One region of the Alsobacter sp. P4_H11 genome, then DNA from elsewhere that is predicted to be linked to it. Evidence: riboswitches for the same ligand, from Rfam matches in the RefSeq annotation. Region 1 holds a riboswitch; the other holds the start of a gene.
What was found. A riboswitch is a leader RNA that binds a small molecule or an ion and turns the genes downstream of it on or off. The one in region 1 is predicted to bind thiamine pyrophosphate.

Region 1 (7,557 bases):
GGGTGCACGGTATCGATCAGGCCGCGGTCCTTCATGAACTGGGCGAAGCGGCTGTAGCGGGCGCCGTCCAGGGCGGCGGGGCTGGAGGCGAGGCGTTTCAGGGTGTCGGTCCAGGCGGTCTTGTTGAGCTCGTCGTCGAGCTTCGGGTTCGCCTTGGCGAAGCTCGCCCAGGCGGCGTCCGGATCGTTCAGGATCGAGAAGGTGGCGCGCTCTACGGCGTCCAGGAAGCGGGTGACCTTGGGGTCGGCGGCGCGGTCCTGCTTCACGATGTAGATCAGCTCGTCATAGGGCGGCACGCCGTGCTCCTCGGGGTAGAAGGCGCGGCCGGGCTTGCCGGCGAGCTTCAGCTCGGTGAGCTCGAAATTGCGGAATGCGCCGATCACAGCGTCGACCTGGCCATTCAGCAGCGCCGGCGTGAGCGCGAAGTTAATGTTCACGAGCTTCACGTCCGTGAGTTTCAGGCCGGCCTCGGCCAGCATGGTGGACAGCAGCGCCTCCTCGAAGCCCACGATGGAGTAGCCGATCGTCTTGCCCTTGAGGTCCGCGATCGACTTCACCGGGCCGTCCGCCAGCGCGACGAGGCTGTTCAGCGGCGTCGTGACGGCCGCGCCGACCCGGATCACCGGCAGGCCTTCCTGCACCTGCTGGTAGAGGTTCGGCTGGTAGGTGATCGCGATGTCGCCCTGCCCGGCCGCCACGAGGCGCGGCGGCGCTGACGGGTCGGCGGGCTCCACGAGCGTGACGTCGAGGCCAGCCTTGGCGAAGAAGCCATTCTCCTTGGCGATCACCAGCGCGGCGTGGTCCGGGTTGGTGAACCAGTCGAGCAGCACGGTGAGCTTGTCCTGCGCGGCGGCGGGACCGGCAAGGCCGGCGACCGCCAGGGCGGCCGCGAGCGCGAGAGAGGCGAAACGCATGGGTTGGGGTCCTTTCGGGGGATGTCAGGCGGCCGCGCGGGCTGCGGGCTGGTCGAGGCTGTCCGGAGCCCAGCGCACGAGGCGTCGGGAGAAGCGGTCGACCAGCGCCCAGAGTGTGATCGAAAGAGCGGCGAGCACCACCAGGGCGGCGAACACCATGTCGGTCTGCGAGCGCGCGTTGGCGTGCAGGATCAGGAGGCCGAGCCCCGCCGAGGAGCCGACCCACTCGCCCACCACGGCGCCGATGGGGGCGGCCGCGGCCGCGATGCGCAGCCCGGTGGCGACGGCCGGCAGCGCCGCGGGCGCCCGGATGATCCGCAGCGTCTGCGTCGGCGTGGCGCCGTACAGGCGGGCGAGTTCGATCAAGCCGGGGTCGGTGCGGCGCAGGCCATCCAGCGCGTTGGCGGCGACCGGGAAGAAGATGATCAGCGTCGCCATCACGACCTTGGAGGCGAGGCCGAAGCCGAACCACACCACGAGCAGCGGCGCGATGGCGAAAACCGGCAGGGCCTGGCTGACCACCAGCACGGGCCCGAGCGCCCGCTCCAGCAGGCGCCACCGCGCCATCGCGATCGCGACCGCGAGGCCGAGCAGGGCGCCGGCCGCAAAGCCGCACAGGATCTCGCCCAGCGTCACCAGCGCCTCGGCGCCGATCACACGCCAGCGTAGCGCGAGCGTCTGGGCGATCCGGCTCGGAGCCGGGAGGATGTAGGTCGGAACGGCGAAAAGCGCGACCGCGGCTTCCCAGGCGGCGATCAGGGCGAGGCCTGCGCCGAGGGCGAGCGGGTCGACGAGCCACCGTCGGGGTAGCCGATTGGGCATGGGGGATTGCTGGCTGGGCGCCATCTCACGTTCCCTCCGCCGGTGCGAGCCGGATCAGGTTCGACGGGTTGGCGGAACGCCTCTCAGCCGCCCCGGATTGGGCGGCACCCCGACGAGAGATGCACGAAGACGTATCGCGGCTTTCGGCAGGGCGCAAGCGTTGCGCGAGAGCACCGCGCCCGGCGCAAGACTGCCGTGCCGCACACCGCGATTGACGCCGCCGGTCAGGGAGGCGACCGTCAGGGCCGGGCGATCGGCGTCGCCCAGACTGTTTGGGCCACGCCGAAAGGATGTCCATGCTCGACAAGGCGCGCGAAACCCAGCTCCTGGCCATTCTCGGGCTCAGCGGCTTCGCCAGTTCTTTCGCGGCCCGCTCCACTGATCCCATGGTGAACGCCATCGCGGCGGATTTCAGCGCCCCGGTCGCCACCGTGGCGCTGCTGTCGTCGTGCTATGCGCTGCCCTACGGGTTGGGCCAGCCGGTGCTGGGGCCGCTCGGCGACGCCATCAGCAAGGGGCTGGTGCTGCGCGTGTGCCTCGTCGTGTTCGCGCTGGCGCTCGGCGCGGGCGTGTTCGCTGGGTCGCTCGAACAGCTTTTCGTGAGCCGGGTCGTCGCCGGGTTGGCGGCGGGCGGCGTCATTCCGCTGGCGCTCGCGATGGTGGGCGACGCCTTCGCGTATGAGCGGCGGCAGGTCGCGATCTCGCGGTTCCTGGCCGCGGCTCTGATCGGCCAGCTCGTGGGCGTGACGGCGTCGGGCGCGATGTCGGACTGGGTCGGCTGGCGCGGCGCCATGGCGGTTACGGCCAGCGCGGCCGCGATCGCGCTGGTGGCGACGCTGCTGGGCCTGCCGGCTCATCTCAACGCCCGCGCGCCGGGGCGCTTCAGCGTCGCGGAAGCGATCGGGCGCTACCGGCTGGTGTTCGCCAATCCACGCGCCAAGATCTGCTATGGGGCGGTGTTCCTGGAAGGCGTGGCCATCTACGGCGTGCTGCCCTTCGTGCCGGAGCTTCTGCAGGCGCGCGGCGGCGGCGGGGCGACGCAGGCCGGTTTGTCGATCGCCGGCATCGGGCTGGGCGGCATCCTGTTCTCGGCCACTGTGTCGCTGCTGCTGCGGCGCTTTCCGGTGCATGTGCTGATGCGCGCCGGCGGGGTGATCGGCGGCCTCGGGCTGGCGGGCGTGGCCTATGCGGCGACGTGGCCGGCCCTCATGGCGTGCTTCGGCGCCGTCGGCTTCGGTTTCTTCATGCTGCACAACTCGCTGCAGAACCGCGCCACCGAATTGGCGCCGACGGCGCGCGGCTCAGCCATCGCGCTGCATGCGTTCTTCTTCTTCATCGGGCAGGCGCTGGCGCCGCCGCTGTTTGGCGTGGCGTTCCACACCATTGGCGCGCCCGTGGCGCTGGCGGTTTGCGCGATCGTGCTGGCCGCCACCGGGGTGGCGACAGGCTCGCTGCTGAACCGTCACGACATCCGTGAGGGGACCGGCTGAGCCTCGCCATCGGCGGGCACGGCCCAGCACGCGACCTTGCGGCCCTGTTTGAAATCGAGCGGCGGCATCTCCTTCGGGCAGGGCTCGAAGGCGAGCGGGCAGCGCGGGTTGAACGGGCACCCGCTCGGCGGATTGAAGGGCGACGGCAACTCGCCCTGCAGCACGATGCGCTCCTTCTTGGCGCCGGGCTCCGCCACGGGAGTCGCCGACAGAAGCGCGCGCGTATAGGGGTGCTGCGGCGCCGTGAAGATGGCCTCGCGGCTGCCGACCTCCACGGCGTGGCCGAGATAGATCACCATGATGTCGTCGGCGATGTGCCGCACCACCGAGAGGTCGTGCGAGATGAACAGGTAGGCGAGCTGGAATTCGTTCTGTAGCTCGGCCAGCAGGTTCAGCACCTGGGCGCGGATCGACACGTCGAGCGCCGAAACGGGCTCGTCCAGCACCAGGATCTTGGGCCGGAGCATCAGCGCGCGCGCGATCGCGATGCGTTGGCGCTGGCCGCCCGAGAACATGTGCGGGTAGCGCTCCACATATTCGGGGCGCAGGCCGACGCGGGCCATCATGTCGCGCGCGGCCTTGCGGCGCTCGGCGGCCGGCATGTCGGTGTTGACGATCAGCGGCTCTTCCAGCGCGGCCCCGATGGTCTGGCGCGGGTTGAGCGAGCCGTAGGGGTTCTGGAACACGATCTGGACTTCGCTGCGCAGGCGCTTGCGATCGGCCGCGGTGGCCGAGACCATGTCGACGCCGTTGATCTTGAGCGTACCCTCGGTGGGCTCCTCGATCATCGTGATCAGGCGCGCCAGCGTCGATTTTCCGGAACCGGATTCGCCCACCACCGCCAGCGTCTTGCCGGCTTCGAGGTCGAACGAAACGCCCTTCAGCGCCTTCACGGTCGCCATGGGGGAGAACATGCCGCGCTTGGCGCTGTAGTCGCGCGAGAGATTGCGGCCTTCGAGAACGACGGTCACGCTGCGCGCTCCCGGTTGGTGGGTTGGCCCTGCACGAGGGCGTAGTGGCACAGCGCGTAGCCGAGTTCGGGGGCGGCCGGCTTGGGCGGCACGGCGCGGCAGTAGTCCGTCGCGAAGGCGCAGCGCGGCGAAAACAGGCAGCCCTGCGGCCGGTCGAACTGGCCCGGCACCACGCCCGGGATGCTGGGCAGGATGCGGCCGGTGGCGCGCTCGGGCAGGGCGGCCAGCAACGCCGCCGTATAGGGATGGTGCGGATCGGCGAAGAGGCCGTGCGTTTCCTGCCGCTCGACCTGCTGGCCGGCATACTGCACCACGACGCGGTGCGCGGTTTCGGCGACAACGCCCATGTCGTGCGTGATCAGCACGAGGCCCATGCCGGTCTCCTGCCGCAGGCGCAGCAGGAGATCGAGGATCTGGGCCTGGATGGTGACGTCCAGCGCGGTGGTGGGCTCGTCGGCGATCAGCAGCTTCGGCCGGCACGCGATCGCCATCGCGATCATGACGCGCTGGCTCATGCCGCCGGAGAGCTGGTGCGGGAACGCCGACAGGCGGCGGGCCGGATCCGTGATGCCGACTTCCTCGAGCAGCTCGATCGAGCGCTTCTTGCGGGCGGCGCGGTCGAGCTTGAGATGCGTCTTCAGCGTCTCGCCGAGCTGAAAGCCGACCGTGAAGCACGGGTTCAGCGAAGTCATCGGCTCCTGGAAGATCATCGCGATGTCGCGGCCGATGATGGAGCGGCGCTCCTTGTCCGAGATGGTCAGGAGGTCGCGCCCGTCGAAGCGCATGACGTCGGCCGTCACGGTGGCGGTCCATGGCAGGAGGCCCATCACGGCCAACATGGCGACGGACTTTCCGGAGCCGGACTCGCCCACGATGGAGACGACGTCGTTCTGGTCGACTGTCAGGTCGACGCCGTCCACGGCCCGGAACTGGCCCGAGCGGGTCGCGAAGGTGACCGAGAGGTTTCGGATTTCAAGCAGGCTCATTCATCCGCCATGGCGATGGGGCGAGACCGGAGGTCCGGAAAAGTGGGATCGCCGGCGGCGAGCCGCTGGCGTTGGCTTCAGCATAGAGCAGGAACGCGTGTCCGCAAATCGGAGCGCGGCGAAGGCACGGTCGGCCTCCGCGTCGCATGCCAAGCATGCCGCGGATCGTCTGGCGCGAAAGGCGACTGGGTGACAGAAGAGGGCGCGTCCCGACGCAGGCGCGTCGCGAGGCCGCGTCATACTCCCCGCGATCCCCCCGGACCCCGTGGTCCCCGTCCCAGTGGTCCGTCCCGCCGTGCAGCCCTCCCCCCATCCGCGGATCATGACCGGCATCGGGCTCGCGATGGCCGGCTATGCGTGCTTCAGCGTGCAGGACGCCATCGTGAAGTGGCTCGTGCAGGACCTGCCTGTGTTCGAGATCCTGTTCGCGCGCAGCATCATGATCATGATCTTCGCCGGCATGCTGGCGGGCCCGGGCGTCTATGGCGCGGCGCTGCGCAGCCGCGCAAAGCCGGCGCTGCTCGGCCGGGGCGTGCTGATCCTGATCGCGTGGATCTCCTACTACTCGGCCGCCAAGTGGCTGCCGCTGGCCGAGCTGGTCACGCTCTACTTCGCCGCGCCGATCTTCGTGATGGTTCTGTCAATCCTGATCCTCAAGGAGCAGGTCACGCTGGCGCGCTGGCTGGCGGCCGGCGTCGGCTTCCTGGGGGTGGCGCTCGCGGCCGACCCGACCGGCTCGGTGAACTTCATCCCGGCCGCCATGGTGGTGGCGTCCGCTTTCCTGTGGGCGTGGACCAACATCCTGGTGCGCATCATCAGCCGCACCGAGGCGACCGCGACGCAGATGATCGCGTCGAACTTCATTTTCGCGATGGGTTGCGCGGTCGCGCTGCCGTTCCTCTGGGTGACGCCCACCTGGACGCAGTTGCTGCTGCTGCTGGGCCTCGGCGTGGCGGGCGGCGCAGGGCAGTACCTCGTGTTCGAGGGCTTTCGCTATGCGCCGGCCTCCGCGGTGGCGCCGTTCGAATATTCGGCGCTGGTGTGGGCCTTCGTGTTCGGCTTCGCGATATGGGGCGACATTCCGCGCATCGGGGTCGTGATGGGGGCGAGCCTCATCATCGCGAGCGGCGTGGGGTTGCTGATCGCCGAGCGGCGCGCGACGGGATAGCGGCACATCCCTCTCCCGCCTTGCGGGAGAGGGACTCTGCGCTCAGTGAACGTCAGGGCGGGCCAGCCTGGCGCCGGGCCAGAGCTTCGGCGCGGCGCGGGCGTATTGCGGCGGGCGCGGCAGGTCGAACCCAAGCGCCTCGGCGGCGTGCCAGCCCCAGCGCGGGTTGTCCAGGAAGGCGCGCGCCAGAGCGATCTGGTCGGCCTCGCCCTTCTGGAGGATCTCCTCGGCGTGCTTGGCCGTGGCGATCATCCCGACCGCGCGGGTGACGATGCCGGAGCCCTTCTTCACCGCGGCCGCGAACGGGACCTGGTAGCCCGGGCCAACCGGGATGCGGGCGGTGGAGACGTTGCCGCCCGAGGTCACGTCCACCCAGCTCAGGCCAAGCGCCTTCAGCTCGGAGGCCAGCGCGACGGCGTCATCCGGCGTGATGCCGCCTTCGGTCCAGTCCGAGCCCGTGATGCGGGCGCCGACCGCCATGGTGTCCGGCACGGCCGCCTGCACGGCCTCGGCGATGCGCAGCAGGAAGGCGCGGCGCTTCTCTGGCGTGCCGCCATACTCGTCGGCGCGCTGGTTGGAGAAGGGCGACTGGAACTCGTGGCCGAGATAGCCATGCGCGAAATGGAGCTCGATCACCTCGACGCCCAGTCGCGCCGTGCGCTTCGCGGCCTGAACGAAGGCGGCTTCCAGCCGGTCGAGATCCTGCGCGTCGGCGGGCTTGGGCACATGCCAGCCTTCAGCGAACGGGATCGCGGACGGGGCGACCGTCTGCCAGGGATCCTGGTCGGCCTTGAGCGGGCCGCCGCCCTCCCAGGGGCGCTGCGACGACGCCTTGCGGCCCGCATGCGCGAGCTGGACGGCGAACTTCGTGCCCGGCAGCGCCACCGCGCGGGCAGCCGCCAGCGCGCGGGCGAAAGCGCGCTCGTTGTCGTCCGAGTAGAGGCCCATGTCGCCATGGCTGATGCGCCCGTGGCGCTCGACGGCGGTCGCCTCGACGGTGACGAGGCCCGCGCCCGACATGGCTAGGTTCATCCAGTGCTGCAGGTGCCAGTCGCTGGCGCAGCCGTCCGTGGCCGAATACTGGCACATGGGCGCGACCGCGATGCGGTTGGGCAATTCGACATTGCCGAGCGCGATGGGAGAAAACAGAAGAGACATGGTGCAAAAACCCGGTTCAAGGTCGGGGGAAGGGCGAAGATAAGCGCC
Region 2 (7,557 bases), on a different contig from region 1:
CGCACATCGAGCAGAAATGCGCGACCTTGTGCGCGTCCTTCGGCAAGGTCTCGTCGTGGAACTCCCTGGCGGTGTCGGGATCCAGCGACAGGTTGAACTGATCCTCCCAGCGGAATTCGAACCGGGCGCGGGACAGGGCGTCGTCGCGCAATTGCGCCGCCGGATGCCCCTTGGCGAGGTCCGCCGCGTGGGCGGCGATCCGGTAGGTGATCACGCCGGTCTTCACGTCGTCGCGATTGGGCAGGCCAAGATGCTCCTTCGGGGTGACGTAGCAGAGCATCGCTGTTCCGAACCAGCCGATCATGGCCGCCCCGATGCCGGAGGTGATGTGATCGTAGCCGGGCGCGATGTCGGTCGTCAGTGGCCCGAGCGTGTAGAAGGGCGCTTCGCCGCAGGTCGCGAGCTGCTTGTCCATGTTGGCCTTGATCTTGTGCATCGGCACGTGGCCGGGGCCCTCGATCATGACCTGGCAACCCTCGCGCCAGGCGACCTTCGTGAGCTCGCCCAAGGTGTCGAGCTCGGCGAACTGGGCGGCGTCATTGGCGTCCGCGATGGAGCCCGGACGGAGGCCGTCACCCAGCGAGAACGACACGTCGAAGCGCCGCATGATGGCGCAGATCTCGTCGAAGCGTTCGTACAGGAAGCTTTCGCGATGATGGGCAAGGCACCAGCGCGCCATGATCGAGCCGCCGCGCGAGACGATGCCGGTGACCCGCCGGGCGGTGAGCGGCACGTGGGCGAGCCGCACGCCGGCGTGGATCGTGAAATAGTCGACGCCCTGCTCGGCCTGTTCGATCAGCGTGTCCTTGAACACCTCCCAGTCGAGCCTGGCGGGATCGCCGTGCACCTTCTCGAGCGCCTGGTAGATTGGGACGGTGCCGATCGGAACCGGCGCATTGCGCAGGATCCACTCTCGGGTGTTGTGGATGTTGCGGCCGGTGGAGAGGTCCATGACGGTGTCGGCGCCCCAGCGGATCGCCCAGACCATCTTCTCGACCTCTTCGGCGACCGACGACGTCACGGCCGAGTTGCCGATATTGGCGTTCACCTTCACGAGGAAGTTGCGGCCGATGATCATCGGCTCGAGCTCGCGGTGATTGATGTTGGCCGGGATGATGGCGCGCCCGGCGGCGATCTCCTGCCTGACGAATTCCGGGGTGACATGGGCCGGAATGGCGGCCCCGAAGCTTTCGCCGTGCGCGAGCGCTTCTTCCGCGCCCGCCAGGGGCAGCTCGCGGCCGAGATTTTCGCGGGCGGCGACATAGCGCATTTCTTCCGTGATGATTCCGGCCCGGGCGAACTCGTATTGGGTGACCAGGGCGCCCGGAGTTCCGGTCAGGACCCGCCGTTCGGCTGGGCAAGCCGGGGCGAGCGCGTCGGCCGAGACGGACCCATTGTCCTCGGGCCGGACGGCTCGGGGCTGGGCGGCGACGAGGCCGGGACGGATCGAAAGCCAGAGAGAGCGAGCCTCGGGCAGGCCGGCAGCCAGATCGATCACGGCGTCGGCGTCCGTGTAAGGGCCGGAGGCGTCGTAGACGCGCAGCGGCGGCTCCTGCGTTCCGGCGCTGAGCACGATCTCGCGCACCGGGACGGTGACCTGGGGAAACCCGGGCGCGGGGACATGGACCTTGCGCGAGGCCGGCAGCGGGCCGGTCGTCACCGTCGAGGGCGACGCGGGATCGAGCTTAACATGAGTGTTCACGAGGACCTCCAAAGCACAGGCGTGCGTGGAAATCCGGGGCAGATGCGTAGTGGCAAGATGAGATCCTGTCCCTCCGCCGGTATGACCCGGATCAGGTTCAAAGGGTCCAGCTTGCGCCGTCTCAGCCTGCCGAAGCAGGCGCCCCTCGGATAGGACCAGCCTATTCGTACGCCGCTCGCGCGGTCAACAGCGCGCGAACCCCCTCCCCTCCCGCCGCGGCGCACGAAGCGCGTCGACGAACAGCCGCTCGGCGGCTGAGCTGTGGGCACAGATGTGGGATTGGGGCCGAACTCACTTCGTGAGCCCGCGAACAATCAGCGATTGGAGATGGAAAGTGGTGCCGCAAGAGGGATTCGAACCCCCGACCCCCTCATTACGAATGAGGTGCTCTACCAGCTGAGCTATTGCGGCGACGGGCGTGGTCTTAGACGGAACCGGCTGCGTTGGCAAGCGGGGCCGTGCCGATTGGGAGAGAAAGGAGGGCGGCTGGGCCGCCCTCGATCATTGCAGGAACGTGATCGAGCCGCGGCGAGACGGTTCCGGGCCTGGGCCTGGGTCGTCCGGGGCGGCGGCGAGCGGGAAGATCACCTCCGAGGGCGGCGAGACCCGGCGCGAGCGGCCGTCGACAGCCATTGAGGGCGTGGCGGCTGGGCCGGGCGCAGGAGCGTCGAACCGCGCCGCGCTGGCGGGCTTATCGGCTGGCGGTATGGCCGCCGCCGCACCGGGTTGCGGAACGGCTGCCTGGGGCGTGTCGGAGACGACGCGCAGGGCCGGAGCCTCCCGGGACGGCGAAGCCTCCCGGACTGGTGGGCGATCGTCGCCGTGGTTCGCCGGGTGAGGCGTAGCCTCCAGGGCCTTGGGCGGCATCGCGGGCGGGATCACTTCGGCTGGCGTCGCGGACGGCGCTTCGGCGGGCTCCGGAGCCGCGTGAGCAGGCGGCACGAGCGTTGTCGGCGCCGGCTGGGGCTTGTCGGCCAGCACGGGCGCGGGGGCCTCGTCGACATCCGCGAGCACGTCCTCGGACGGGGGCAGCGGCAGGGCGGTGGTGGGCGCCGCCGGCGTGGGCTCGGCCGCCGGAGCCTCGATCTGCTCCACGGGGGCGCCCCACACGAAGGCGTCGAGGCGGCCGGTGACGGGCGACACCGGAGCCCAGCGATCGGCGATCACGCCGTCCGCGATCCAGGCGGGGTCCCGTGGCGCGCGAGACGCGCGGGACAGCCATTCGCGCACGCCGCCGGAGGAGCCTTCGGCTTCCTCCAGATCCGCCATCAGCAGGCACACGCGCGTGCTCGGCCGGCCTTCCAGCAGAGGCGTGAGCGCCTTGCGGGCGCGCACGAGATCGCGCGCATGCAGGGCCGCGGACGCGACCGCGATGCGGCCCTCCGGATCATGCGGGCGCAGGGCCAGCAGCTTCTCGGCCCGGGCGAGCCGGTCGCGGCCCGAATCGCCGGGGCGCACGTCCATGTAGGCGGTGGCGAGGTCGGGATGCGTGGCCTGCGCCCAGGCGGCCTCGACAACCTTGGAGGCGCGGCGCAATTCGCCCCGGCGGGCGTGGAGGCGGGAGGCCAGCACGGCGGCGGGAACGAGGCCCGGCGCCAGCTTCACGGCCTGCTGGGCGCGCAGCAGCGCGGCCTCGGGCTCGCGCTCGGCCCGCGCGAGCGCGTCGGCGGTGAGCAGCACGGCGCGCTGGCGCTTCACGGCGGCCTTGTCGAGGCTGCGGGCGCCACGGTCCAGCGTCGCGAGAGCGCCGGTCCAGTCCTGGTCGGAGCACTGGAATTCGAGCAGCGCCTCGCCGGCCCACGCCACCGAGGGGGCGAGGCGGGCGGCCTCGGCCGCATAGGCGCGGGCGGCCGTGAGGTCGCCCTTGCGGCGCGCTTCAACGAAGAGGCCGCGCAGGCCGAGCACCCGCGTTTCGTTGTCGTCCAGCATCTGCCGGAACGCGCCCTCGGCCTGGCCGCGATCGCCCGCCATCTGGGCGGCCTGGGCCTTGAGCAGCAGCGCGAGCGGCTCCTTGCCGAGCAGCTTGGCGGCTTCGGCGGCGTAGCGTTTGGCCGAGCGGGGATCGCCCGAGCCGACCGCGATCATGCCGCGGGATACGGCCGAGAAGCCGCGGGCGCGCTTGCGGGCGCGGGCCGTGAAACTCAGGATCGAGGGTAGCCGCAGGATGAAGCGCAGCGCCGTCCAGAGCACCAGCACGGCGACCACGAAGGCGACCAGCGCCGCCGCGGCGCCGATCAACGTGGTCTGGATCTGCCCGTAGCGGGGCAGGGTGACGACCACCTGGCCGGGCTGTTCGACGAGCCACGCCCCCGCGAAGGCGAGGCCGATCAGGATCGCGATGAAGACGAGTGTGCGGATCATCGGGCCGCGCCTCCAGATTGCGTGGCCGCGAGAACCTGGTCGGCCGCCGTGGTCACCAGGGCATCCGCCGCACGGCCGGCCGCGAGGCGCGCCTGGGCGAGATCGAGGAAGGGCTTGATCGCGGCCTTGTCGTCGGCCGGGAGCTTGTCGAGTTCCGCGACCGCGGCCGCAAGATCGCCGCGTTTCAGGGCCGCGTCGGCGCGGGCCGCGATCGCGGCGCTGGATTCGCCGGCGGCTTCGCCCAGCGGGCGAACCTTGTAGAGGCCGGTGATGCGGCTTTGCATGCGCTCCCAGGCGGTGCCCTGCGTGGGCGCCGGGGCCGGGCTGGCGAGCTTCTCGGCGAGCGGCGCGAACTGGGCCGAGAGTTGCGCCACCGTCGGCGCGCCTTTGTCGGCGAAGCCTTCCAACGCAGTGAGGGCGCCGGCGTCGACCTTCGCGGCCTTCAGGGCGTTCAGCTCGCGCGCATAGGGCTGGGCGCGGCCAAGATCGTCGCGCACGAGCCATGCGACCGTCAGCACGGCGCTTTCGCGCGCGCCAAGCGCCGGGACGGGCGGCGGCGGGGGCGGCGCGGGAGCGACCGCCGGGGTCGCGGGGCGGCTCTCCAGCATGGTGACGCCGCTCTCGACCTTGTCGAGGCGCTCGGTGAGTTGCGCCAGGGCGGTCGCGGGGTCGGCGGGCAGGCGCTTGGCGAGGCCGTCCAGGTCGGCGCGCGAGCCCTGCAGGGCGGCCTCGTTCGCGCCGACGCGCTTCTCCAGCGCCTCCAGGGTGCGGCGGGTGGCCTTCTCGCCCACGCCGGTCTCCAGCTGGGTCAGGCGCTCGTTGACGTCGGCGGCTCCGCTCCACACGTAGAGCGCGAGCGCCACGATACCTGCGCCCAGCAGGCCACCGATCAGGCCGGCGACCGCGGGCACGAGCGCGCCGGAGGAGCGGTCCGCGCTGCGCGTGGGCGCGTCCAGCCGGCCGGCCGAGGGCACGGACGTGGCGGCGGAGGACTCGGGCGCGGGTTCGGCGGCCGCGGCGGTGGCCTCCGCATCGGCTGCAGACGGCGTAATGGGCGCCGTTTCGTCTCCCGGCGCCTCGGGGGTCATGGGGTCGGGCGCGACTTCGGGGTGATTCGCCGGCTCGGTCGCCGGGGCGGCGATGTCGCTTGCCGAAGTCGCCGCATCAGTGGGGGTCGCAGACGCGCCGCCCGCGATCGTCTCGGCCGTCAGGTCGAGCACGGCCGGCTCACCTCGCGTTCCACCCCGCTTTCGGGATCCTCCGCCGCGTTGATCCGTCTCAGCCATGATGCTCCGCTCGGGTCGGGCGGCTCCACCGGAGCCTGTCTGTTCGTTCGTTATAGCCTCACCGGCCGCATCCTCACCACCAATCCGTTCGGAGATGGAGGGGGCAGGTCCGGCGTCCAGCAGCGCGAGAAGGCTCGCCTCGCCGTTTCCGGGCGCGGTTTCCACCGTTGCGCCGCCGAGGCCGCGCACCGCGCGGGCTACATCCTCGGACAGGCAAAGGTGGCGCAGCGATTTCAGCGCGTCGCCCAGCCGTTCGTGCGACGCGAGCGCGAACAGGATTTCGGCGCTGCGGCGCGAATAGTGCAGCACGGCGTCCAGCGTCCCGGCCCGCAGCGCCTCGGCGGCCGCAACAGGCAGCGCGGGCGCGGCCTCGGCCCGGTAGGTTTCGAGGACCGTGAGCGCGAAGCCAGCGTCGATCAGGGCGCCTTCCAGGGTCGGCTTGCGGTCGGTCCCGGCCAGATACAGCAGCCGCGCGGCCGGAGCGGCGTGGGTGCGGATCAGCGCCGCGAGCGACGTCGCGTCCCCATCGGCCGCATGGATGCGCTCGAAACCGAGCGCCCGGAAGGGCTCGGCCGTGCGATCGCCGACAACAAATAGCGGCAGCGCCGCCCAGCCGTCCGGAACGCCGGACCGGAACGCCAGCTGCGCGTTGGCGGAGGTCGCCACGAGGGCGTCGAAGCCCTCCGCGGGCAGGCGCGCATCCGTGGGCGAAATGCTCAGGACCGGCGCGATCACGGCCAAATGGCCGAAAGCCGACAGCCGCTCGGCCGTGCGGGCGGCGTCGTTCTCGGGGCGCGTGAGAAGAACCTGCATGCGGGACGATGATCCTGAAACGAGCCGCGCGGGGCTGCGCGGCGAGCGACGTCAATGCGCGGAGCCGCCGTTTGGCTCCAATATGTCCTTCGGCGCGAGAATGTCGTCCGGCGCCCGGGCCAGGATCTCCCGCGCCGCGTCCGCGCCCATCAGGGCGGCGTCCGCGGGCGATCCGGCGCGGTGGGCTTCATAGAATTCCGAGCCATCCTCGCGCAGCAGCATGCCGCGGAAGCTGACCTCGCCATTGGCAAGCGTGGCATGACCGGCGATGGGCGTCCGGCACGAACCGTCGAGCACGGTGAGAAAGGCGCGCTCCGCCGCCAGCGCGGTGGCGGTGGTCGCGCACGCGATCGGGGCGAGGGCCCGGGCGGCGGTCTCGTCGTCCGGCCGCGCCGTGATCGCGATGGCGCCCTGGCCGACCGCGGGCGGAAAATCATGGATGTCCAGGATCGCGGCGGCGCGATTCGCGAGGCCAAGCCGCTTCAGCCCCGCAATGGCGAGCAGCGTGGCGTGGATCTCGCCCGATTCGGCCTTGCCCAGGCGCGTCTCCACGTTGCCGCGCAGCAACGTCGTGGACACGTCCGGCCGCAGCCGCTTCACGAGCGCGCGCCGCCGCAAGCTGGCGGTGCCGATCACCGCCCCCTGCGGCAGGTCCGCAAGTGACGTCGCGGTGGCGGAGATCAGCGCGTCGCGCACGTCCTCGCGCGGCAGATAGGCCACGATGTCGATGCCGAGCGGAAAGGCCGTGGGCATGTCCTTGGCGGAATGCACCGCGAGGTCGATCTCGCCGGCCAGCATGGCGGCGTCGATCTCCTTGGTGAACAGGCCCTTGCCGCCCGCCTGCGACAGCGCGCGGTCCTGGATCATGTCGCCGGAGGTCTTGATCACGACGAGCTCGACGGCCTCCTCGGGCAGCCGGTGGGCGGCCAGCAAGCGGGCGCGCACCTCGCGGGCCTGCCACAGCGCCAGCGGGCTGCCGCGCGTGCCGATCCTGAGCCGAATATCGCCGTTCGCCAAAGCCTTGGTCCTCGCCGCCGTGGTTTGTTTCCTTCCCGGGCGGCGCGGACTATAGGGTGTCGGGACGGGCCGGGAAAGTCGGACCCGGTTTGATCCGACGGCGGCGGGGAGCCCACCATGCGCGTTCTGGGCATCGAGACCACCTGCGACGAAACGGCGGCCGCCGTGGTCGATTCGCCCCGCGAGGGCGAGGCCACGATCCTGTCCAACGAGGTGCTGAGCCAGATCGCCGAGCATGCGCCCTATGGGGGGGTGGTGCCCGAGATCGCGGCGCGCGCCCATGTGGAGGTGCTGGACCGCATCGTCGCCCGCGCGCTGAAGACCGCCGGCGTGAAGCTGTCGGACCTCGACGGCGTCGCGGCGGCGGCTGGGCCGGGG

Region 2: another riboswitch for thiamine pyrophosphate. It lies ahead of thiC (phosphomethylpyrimidine synthase ThiC); the one in region 1 lies ahead of AC1DSZ_RS05140 (ABC transporter permease).

Annotation. Positions count from the first base shown of each region.
Region 1 covers NZ_JBFUKI010000002.1:375,884-383,440, forward strand. Annotated here, with positions in the region: gene AC1DSZ_RS05135 (ABC transporter substrate-binding protein) at 1-914, opposite strand, end outside; gene AC1DSZ_RS05140 (ABC transporter permease) at 939-1,760, opposite strand; TPP riboswitch at 1,751-1,858, opposite strand; gene AC1DSZ_RS05145 (MFS transporter) at 2,033-3,226, shown strand; gene AC1DSZ_RS05150 (dipeptide ABC transporter ATP-binding protein) at 3,199-4,197, opposite strand; gene AC1DSZ_RS05155 (ABC transporter ATP-binding protein) at 4,194-5,183, opposite strand; gene AC1DSZ_RS05160 (DMT family transporter) at 5,506-6,351, shown strand; gene AC1DSZ_RS05165 (NADH:flavin oxidoreductase/NADH oxidase) at 6,394-7,509, opposite strand.
Region 2 covers NZ_JBFUKI010000006.1:210,846-218,402, reverse strand. Annotated here, with positions in the region: gene thiC (phosphomethylpyrimidine synthase ThiC) at 1-1,702, opposite strand, end outside; TPP riboswitch at 1,753-1,858, opposite strand; tRNA gene AC1DSZ_RS12590 (tRNA-Thr) at 2,038-2,113, opposite strand; gene AC1DSZ_RS12585 (heme biosynthesis HemY N-terminal domain-containing protein) at 2,204-4,063, opposite strand; gene AC1DSZ_RS12580 (uroporphyrinogen-III synthase) at 4,060-6,162, opposite strand; gene hemC (hydroxymethylbilane synthase) at 6,214-7,179, opposite strand; gene tsaD (tRNA (adenosine(37)-N6)-threonylcarbamoyltransferase complex transferase subunit TsaD) at 7,297-7,557, shown strand, end outside.